DNA from 2 places in the Rossellomorea sp. DUT-2 genome. Region 2 is predicted to be linked to the other one. Evidence: a T-box and tRNA genes for the amino acid it is inferred to sense, from the RefSeq annotation. Region 2 holds a T-box; the other holds one or more tRNA genes.

Region 1 (4,433 bases), on a different contig from region 2:
ATCGACATCTTCCATCGTAATCTGCCTTAGTACGATTCTCTCTGTTTCAAATACTGGATATTTTCCCAAAATTATCAATCCCCTTTGTACATGAAAGTATACCATGTAAGGGGGCGGGGGAGGATAGGAAATTTTATAGTCCCTTTTCCGTTCATGGTTTGTCATATGGGAAAGTTGCATGAGGAAGCATAGCTGGAGACTGATCTCTCGAAACACAAATGAACTGATCGTAAAAGCCCCTGTCAATTAGACAGAGGCTGCTTCATCATGACTTCATTCCGGCAGATTGTGTATCCGGTCTTCCTGACTTTGAAGGAAATGATACGTCTTGCACGTCGGTCAGAAGAGATGGATTTAATTCAGAAACGGATGCTTGACCGGAAAGGGCTAACGTCAAATCGAGGTCGGCCAGTATATTCCGGATGACTTCCTTCACTCCTTGTTCACCAGCCAGGGTCAATCCATACATATAGGGTCTACCTAAGAGAACGGAACTCGCTCCGAGGGCCAATGCTTTCACAACATCCGCACCCCGTCGGATTCCACTGTCAAATAGTACAGGGATCCGTCCATTCACAACCTGACAAATAGCCGGCAATGAACCTAAAGCTCCAACGGCCCCGTCAACCTGTCTTCCACCATGATTGGATACAATGATCCCATCCATTCCGTGATCGATGGCAAGCTTTGCGTCCTCGGGGTGTAGAATTCCTTTAAGAAGAATCGGCAGACTTGTATGATCTCGCAGGAATTCCAGGTCATCCCACGTCAAACTGGCATTGCCAAACACTTTGGACCAAAGGGTGGCAGCTGCCTTACCGTCAACTTCAGGGGGATCTTTCAGCATTGAACGAAAGACAGGGTCGCTCACATAATTCCCAACTCCTTCTCCCGACAGAAAGGGAAGATACGCGTTTTCAAGGTCTGATTCACGCCATGCCATCATCGGGGCATCAAGAGTAACGACGATTGCGGAGTATCCGGACGCTTCAGCCCTCTCCAGCATACTGGCTGCAATCTCACGGTCGTTGCTCCAATATAGCTGAAACCATCTTGGGGAGTTACCCATGACAGAAGCGATTTCCTCCATGGAGTAAGTAGAGGCTGAGCTTGCAATGAACGGAACATTCATGGATGATGCAGCACGTGCAGACGCCAGCTCCCCATCAGGGTGAACGATGGATTGCACTCCGATGGGAGCGAGCATAAGAGGGGAGGAGAATGTATCTCCCCATAAAGTTACCTTCAGATCACGGTTTTCCACGTTATTCAGCATACGGGGAACAATCTGCCAGCGGTCGAAGGCATTTCTGTTGGCGCGCATCGTATCCTCACCGCCGGCACCTCCAGCTACATAATAAAAAGGACCGTCTTCAAGCTTTTCCCGGGCCATTAGTTCAAGCTCTTCAAACCTGAATGGAATGGAGGGACGGACCTTCCTCTGATAGATTTCATTTTGGACATGGTTTCCATACTGATTCATGGTATTCTTCTCCTTTCTTCTATGCCGGAACAGGTGCGAAAAATAAAAAGGAAGCGTATGTAAAAGGCGATTTCCTTATAAGGAAAATGGTACTTGCATAATTCAGAAAAGTCAATTTATTTCAAGGTGAAAAAAGAGACCGATCATACGACCGGACTCCTATGGTATTAGTATGTTTGAGACGACGATATTTTCTATGAGGTATTATGTTGACGGTAAAACATACATTGTCACTGAATCGATGAACCGCCAACCATCTAAAAACATAAAAAAACGTCCTTATTGAAAATAAGGACGCCTTCTTTATGTATGGAGCATAGCGGGATCGAACCGCTGACCTTTTGGCTGCCAGCCAAACGCTCTCCCAGCTGAGCTAATGCCCCGTGAATCGGTCAAGATTAATTATAAGAAATGTTCATAGCGTTCGTCAATCTTTTTTTATAATATTCTTAGCTTTAATTTATATAAGAGCGGCGAACCATTGTCCGCCGCTCTCCAGACATGGACTTAAGATACTCACTCCACATCTTCATCCTTTCATCTATTCAACAACGCTAACCCTTTCACCATTGCCAGCGCTTCTTTATCGGCAATCACCGTGACATGTTCGTGGCGATTCAAGATAGAAGCAGGGAAGTTCTCAGAGATTTCTCCTTCAACTAACTTTTTCATGGCCACTTGTTTCGCCTCACCTGAAACAAGGAGAAGGATTTCTTTGCTTTTCATAATCGAAGAAATCCCCATTGTGATGGCTTGTGCAGGTACTTCATCCATCGAGTCGAAATAACGGGCATTAGCCTCGCGTGTTGACTCGGCAAGCTCGACAATGTGGGTGTTAGTATCAAAAGAAGTACCTGGTTCATTAAATCCGATATGTCCGTTGCTGCCGATTCCCAGAATTTGAAGATCGATTCCTCCATGTAAACGGATCTTTTCATCATATGCCTCACATTCCTTTTCGAGGTCGACTGCTTTTCCAGAAGGGATATGAGTGTTCTCTGAATCAATATCAATATGTTTAAATAGGTGATCATTCATGTAATGGTAATAGCTGTTAGGGTGTTTACCGGATAACCCGATGTATTCGTCCAAATTAAAGGAAGATACATGTTGATAGGAAGTCCTGTTCTGTTTATGGTCATGGATCAATGCCTCATAAAGCCCTTGTGGTGTTCCGCCTGTGGCCAATCCCAGTGTCAGTTGTTTAGAGCTTTTCACCTTGGATAATAGATAGTCTGCAGCGACTTGACTCATTTCCTGGTAGTCTTTCACTTCAATTAGTTTCATGAGTATCATCCTCTCGAATATAGGCTATTTTTCCTTTGCAAATTGTTGTGTATACATCTCTGTTTTCGTCCAGGATGACGAGGTCTGCATCTTTCCGGGGAGCAAGGCTTCCTTTTCGATCAAAGACATTCAATTGTCTGGCAGGGTTTTCAGCGGTCATTTTGATCGCACTTCTCATATCCCCGGTTGTGAATTCCTGGATATTTGTAAAGGCATCCCTCATCTTCAATACGCTTCCTGCTAATGTGTCCTCGTCTAATAATGCTTTCCCGTCCTTAACCGTCACCATCTGGCCGCCAAGATCATATTGGCCATTCTTCAAGCACTTGGCTCTCATGGAATCAGTGATAAGGATTAATCGCTCGTCTGTAATTTGATCGAATGCCAATTGGACCATTTCTGGACGTACGTGGATACCATCTGAAATCAATTCCACCATTAATTCTTTTCGAAGGAAGGAGGCGCCGACAATACCAGGCTCCCGGTGATGAAGTCCCGACATTTGATTGAACAAGTGGGTAACATGGGACAAGCCTGCATCGATGGCTTTCCCGACCTGATCATAGGTTGCATTGGAATGGCCCACTGAAGCGACAATTCCATTCTCTTTTAAGTAACGGATCAATTCGTATTCATCATCAAGTTCAGGGGCAAGGGTCACCAACTTAATATTCTCTCCTGAAAGAGCATGCCAGTTTTTAAATACTTCTACATTTGGCTTTTGGATACGGTTCAGAGGCTGTGCCCCTGCCTTACCCGAGTTAATGAATGGCCCTTCTAAATGAATGCCGAGTATTTCTGCCTGACCACCCCTTTGATGGTTTGACATATAGTCTGCCGTTGCCGTCAAGGCTTTTTCGATTGCACCGGATGCTTCCGTCATGGTTGTCGCAAGGAAGCTCGTGGTTCCTTCTTTCGGAAGTGTCCCGGTCATCGTATCAAGAGCTTCTCGCGTGGCATCCATTGTGTCGGCACCATTTACTCCATGAATATGAATATCTATCATTCCCGGGACAACACTATATCCATGGGGAAGCGAAATCACTTTGTATTCTTCAGAATCGTTTAACTGGGAACGGTCACCCATTTCGGTGATCTTTCCATTCGCTATTTTGATATACCCTTTTTCATATACTGTATTTTCTGCATAGATGTCTCCATCCAAGATAAGTAGTTTCTCTATATTTGAGGTCACTGAAATCACTCCTTGAGTACTTTACACTTCTACCATAACATCGTTTAGTATAGATGTCTATACCAGTTTGTGTTTGGTCAGTGTATTTTGTTATTTTCAAAAGTAATTAGACTCTATTATCTCATCAAATCTCTATTTATATTGATAAAATTGGTATAGACAACCATTCCTTTTTAATGATATGATTTGTTTTGTTTAAACGCTTTCACTTGAAGAAAAGGAGAGAATAGTATGTTAGGTTTCTTACAACGAATTGGTAAATCGCTCATGCTTCCAATCGCGGTGCTTCCTGCAGCTGCATTATTGCTGCGTTTAGGTCAGGATGACTTATTGGGAATCGCGTTCATGTCTGAAGCAGGAGATGCCATATTTAAAAATTTAGCATTAATCTTTGCCATCGGGGTGGCAATCGGATTTTCGAAAGATGGAAATGGTACGGCCGGATTAGCCGGTGCCATCGGTTATTTG
Region 2 (4,433 bases):
CAATATAATTTAAAAGTATGTGCATGTTTAGGCTTACTAAAAGACGATCAGGCGAAACGGTTAAAAGAAGCAGGGGTGGACCGTTATAACCATAACATCAATACTTCAGAGAACCATCATGAAAACATCACCACTTCCCATACATATGAAGACAGGGTGAATACCATTGAACAAGCGAAAGCACAGGGGATTTCTCCCTGTTCCGGTATCATTGTCGGCATGAAAGAGACATTACAGGATGTGGTCGATATGTCCCGCAGCTTAAAGGTGCTGGATGCCGACTCTATTCCAGTGAACTTTTTACATGCAATAGATGGTACACCTCTTGAAGGAACAAACGACCTCGATCCGAGATATTGTTTAAAGGTCCTTTGTTTAATGCGCTTCATCAACCCGACAAAAGAGATCCGGATATCAGGGGGACGGGAAGTGAATCTGCGCAGTTTACAGCCGCTGGGACTTTATCCGGCCAACTCGATCTTTATTGGTGATTATTTAACGACAGCCGGTCAGGAAGGGACAGCCGATCACCAAATGCTTGAAGATCTGGGGTTTGAAGTTGATTATGTGAAGGAAGTAAGGGAGCAGGCAACATCATGAAAAGTGAATAAATAAATTTGGTGGGTGCTTTGGAAAAGGTTACTCCTTATGAAATCAAGAAAATATCCCACACTATATAAGAACGGTGATTAAACATCGTTTGGCCGGATATTCTCATTGAACAAGTATAAAACAAGCCCGGATTGGTCATGATGGTAGGGAATACACACCAGGTTTTGGTGTAATAGAGGTGAACCTTACCGATGAAGTGTCCAAATTGTCAGAGCAAAGATATCGGAAAGATCGGCATCAACCAATATTATTGTTGGGGTTGCTATATAGAGCTTTCCTTGTCAAAGGGAGTCATTCATACTCATCAAGTGGAAGAGGATGGATCACTGAGCTCCTTAGACGACTTGTTTGATGAGGAAGAACGCCGACTAAGCTAGGAAGAGGTGTCTTTCTTGAACAAAACATTTGCATCCATCGTTGGTTTTGGAGCAGGAATTGCGGCTTCCATCTATTCACAAAGATCCAACATGATGAACCAAAGACAAATGAAACGAATTCGTAAACAAGTAAAGAAACTTTTTTAACAGCTAAAAAGGCTGACTTTCGGGTCAGTCTTTTTTTATGTTTACACCTAAATGAATAAAACACCCTTCTATCTTCGAACAATAGAGAAGAGAAGGAGGTGTTGATGATGGAAAAGAGACCTTATGCCAAATGGTTGTACCGACTTTCAATTGCCCTTATTCTTGCTTTATTCCTATATATTCTCTATTTATTAAAGCCTGTATGGCATCCGGTCCTGGAAGTATTGTTCTTTTCGCTCCTGCCTTTTTTGATAGGGGGCTTCATTGCCTACTTGCTTCATCCTATAGTAGAAAAAATCCATGAGGCGGGCATTCATAGAGGAATAGCCATCATGCTCATCTACATCCTATTCTTCGGAGGATTAGGATACTCAGTCTACAAGGGAACTCCGATCATCATACATCAGCTGAAAGATTTATCAGAGAATGCGCCACTATTTACAAAGCAATACCAGAGGTGGCTGGATTATGTGCAAAGTGAGACCTCCACTTGGCCAGATGGGATACAATCTCAATTAGAGGAAAGAATTGACGGGATCGAAGCCTGGTTGACGGGGCTTGTTGCAGTCGTTCTGGCTACTGTCATGAAGTTTATGAACAGCCTGCTGCTTGTTGCGATCATTCCCTTCGTATCCTTTTATTTATTAAAGGATATTACGAAAGTGAAAAAATTTCTGTGGCAGCTTACTCCAAAAAAATGGAGGAACAGCGCTGTTTCATTCTCAAAGGACGTGGATGAATCGCTGGGAGGCTATATCCGGGGACAGCTTTTAGTTTGTTTGATCATTGGGGGACTTTCAGCATTGACGCTCTGGTTGATTGGTATGAAGTATCCCTTGATACTCGGATTAATCATTGGGGTAACCAATGTAATACCCTATTTCGGACCGATTATCGGAGCCGTTCCAGCAGCCATCGTGGCAAGTACGATTTCCGTCAATATGATGATATATGTCGTCATCATGGTCGTCATTCTTCAATTTCTGGAGGGGAATATCTTATCACCCCTCATTGTCGGAAAAAGCCTCCATATGCATCCACTGTTTATTATGGCTGCCCTTATCATTGGCGGTGAAGTAGGGGGTGTGATCGGCATGATTGTGGCAGTACCTTTTTTAGCTGTGGTAAAAGTAGCGATTTTACATGGACGAACCCATTTCATTCATACAGCAGGGGAAGATTAACTGAAAAAATAACAATCAACATTGACAAATACAGTGAATATTTCTATAATCCAACATATACAAGTATTCGAATAAAATGAAAGCTATGAAGGACCTCAGTACGTTATAGTCCATCTACCAGAGAGGAATCCCCCAGGCTGTAAGGGATTCTAGATGAAGGATAACCGAATGCTAATCCTGAGTGCAGGTAAAGCCTGCCGTCTATCCGCGTTAAGGTGTTTTGAGGGATGAATATAAGAAAAGCGGAAGGGCTTTCCTTTATTCATAACCAGGGTGGTACCGCGAGAAACAGCTCTCGTCCCTGTTTTAGGGATGAGGGCTTTTTTGTATTCTTTTTTAACTATACATACTCATTAAAGGAGGAAGTTTCAAGTGAACAAATTAACAGGCGCAGAAATTCGTCAGAAGTTTTTAGATTTCTTTCAGGAAAAAGGACATGGGGTGGAACCAAGTGCACCATTAGTTCCACATGAGGATCCGTCCCTTTTATGGATCAATAGTGGGGTAGCGACATTAAAGAAATATTTCGATGGACGTGTCATCCCTCAAAATCCTAGGATCGTGAATGCCCAAAAGTCGATTCGTACAAATGATATTGAAAACGTAGGGAAAACTGCACGCCATCACACGTTTTTCGAAATGCTTGGAAACTTCTCGATCGGAGAATATTTTAAAGTAGAAGCGATTGAATGGGCTTGGGAGTTCTTAACGGATAAAAAGTGGGTCGGCTTTGATCCTGAATACCTATCTGTTACCATTCATCCCGAAGATCACGAAGCATTTGACATCTGGAACAAAAAAGTTGGCGTACCAGCTGAACGAATCATTCGCATCGAAGGGAACTTCTGGGATATCGGGGAAGGTCCAAGTGGCCCGAATACAGAAATCTTCTACGATCGTGGGCCGGAATATGGGGACAATCCTGAAGACCCTGAATTATATCCGGGTGGAGAGAATGATCGTTACCTTGAGGTATGGAATCTTGTGTTCTCACAATTCAATCATAACCCTGATGGAACGTACACTCCGCTCCCTAAGAAGAATATCGATACCGGTATGGGACTTGAACGTATGGCATGTGTCGTACAAGAAGTACCGACAAACTTTGATACCGATTTATTCATTCCAATTATAAAGGCGACAGAAGAAATTTCCGGTAAGTCTTACGGAATAGACAGTGACATCGACGTAGCGTTCAAGGTCATCGCCGATCATATCAGAACGGTTTCCTTTGCCATCGGTGACGGAGCTCTTCCATCCAATGAAGGCCGCGGCTATGTATTAAGAAGACTGCTTCGCCGTGCGGTTCGATTTGCGAAACAAATTGAAATCAACCGTCCATTCATGTATGAATTGGTCCCGGTTGTTTCTGAAATCATGGTGGATTTCTATCCGGAAGTGAAACAAAAAGCGGAATTCATCCAAAAAGTAGTGAAAAATGAAGAAGATCGCTTCCACGAAACATTGAACGAAGGGCTTGCAATTCTTTCTTCCATCATCAAGGTACAAAAATCTGCAGGTAATAAGATCGTTCCAGGTGAGGATGTCTTCCGTTTGTATGATACGTACGGCTTCCCGGTTGAGTTAACGGAAGAATATGCAGAAGAAGAAGGATTAACAGTGGATCATGAAGGTTTTGAAAAAGAGATGGAAGCCCAGCGTGAAAGAGCGAGATCGGCTCGCCAGGATGTAGGAAGCATGCAGGTGCAGGGCGGAGTCCTTAGTGACATCACGGTAGAAAGTCGCTTCGTAGGGTATGACACTCTAGAAACGACTGCTACTATTCTTGAACTGCTGGTTGACAATGAGCGTCAGCCTAAAGTAGAGAAAGGACAGGAATGTCAATTCATTCTGGACCAGACACCTTTCTACGCAGAGAGCGGCGGACAAATCGGCGATAAAGGGTACATTGAAGCCATGGGTGTGAAAGTGTTGGTGACAAACGTCAAGAAAGCGCCTAATGGGCAAAACCTTCACTCTGCCATCGTTGAAGAGGGTACGTTAGAGCAGCATGCACAGGTGCTGGCTAAAGTGTCCCGTGAAGCCAGAACAAGAGTGGAGAAAAATCACACAGCTACTCACATCCTTCATCAGGCATTGAAAGATGTTCTCG

Evidence for each region. A T-box is a leader RNA that pairs with one kind of tRNA and senses whether it is charged. The one in region 2 lies ahead of alaS (alanine--tRNA ligase), so its partner is inferred to be a tRNA-Ala.
Region 1: it encodes a tRNA-Ala, which carries the amino acid that the T-box ahead of alaS (alanine--tRNA ligase) is inferred to sense. The anticodon was not compared.

Annotation. Positions count from the first base shown of each region.
Region 1 covers NZ_JBQPEO010000004.1:469,458-473,890, forward strand. Annotated here, with positions in the region: gene ACOSV2_RS17615 (GNAT family N-acetyltransferase) at 1-69, opposite strand, end outside; gene ACOSV2_RS17620 (lactate 2-monooxygenase) at 266-1,483, opposite strand; tRNA gene ACOSV2_RS17625 (tRNA-Ala) at 1,794-1,866, opposite strand; gene nagB (glucosamine-6-phosphate deaminase) at 2,021-2,770, opposite strand; gene nagA (N-acetylglucosamine-6-phosphate deacetylase) at 2,757-3,965, opposite strand; gene nagE (N-acetylglucosamine-specific PTS transporter subunit IIBC) at 4,197-4,433, shown strand, end outside.
Region 2 covers NZ_JBQPEO010000002.1:710,740-715,172, reverse strand. Annotated here, with positions in the region: gene bioB (biotin synthase BioB) at 1-600, shown strand, start outside; gene ACOSV2_RS09440 (hypothetical protein) at 804-989, shown strand; gene ACOSV2_RS09435 (YrzQ family protein) at 1,005-1,136, shown strand; gene ACOSV2_RS09430 (AI-2E family transporter) at 1,241-2,320, shown strand; T-box leader at 2,397-2,626, shown strand; gene alaS (alanine--tRNA ligase) at 2,693-4,433, shown strand, end outside.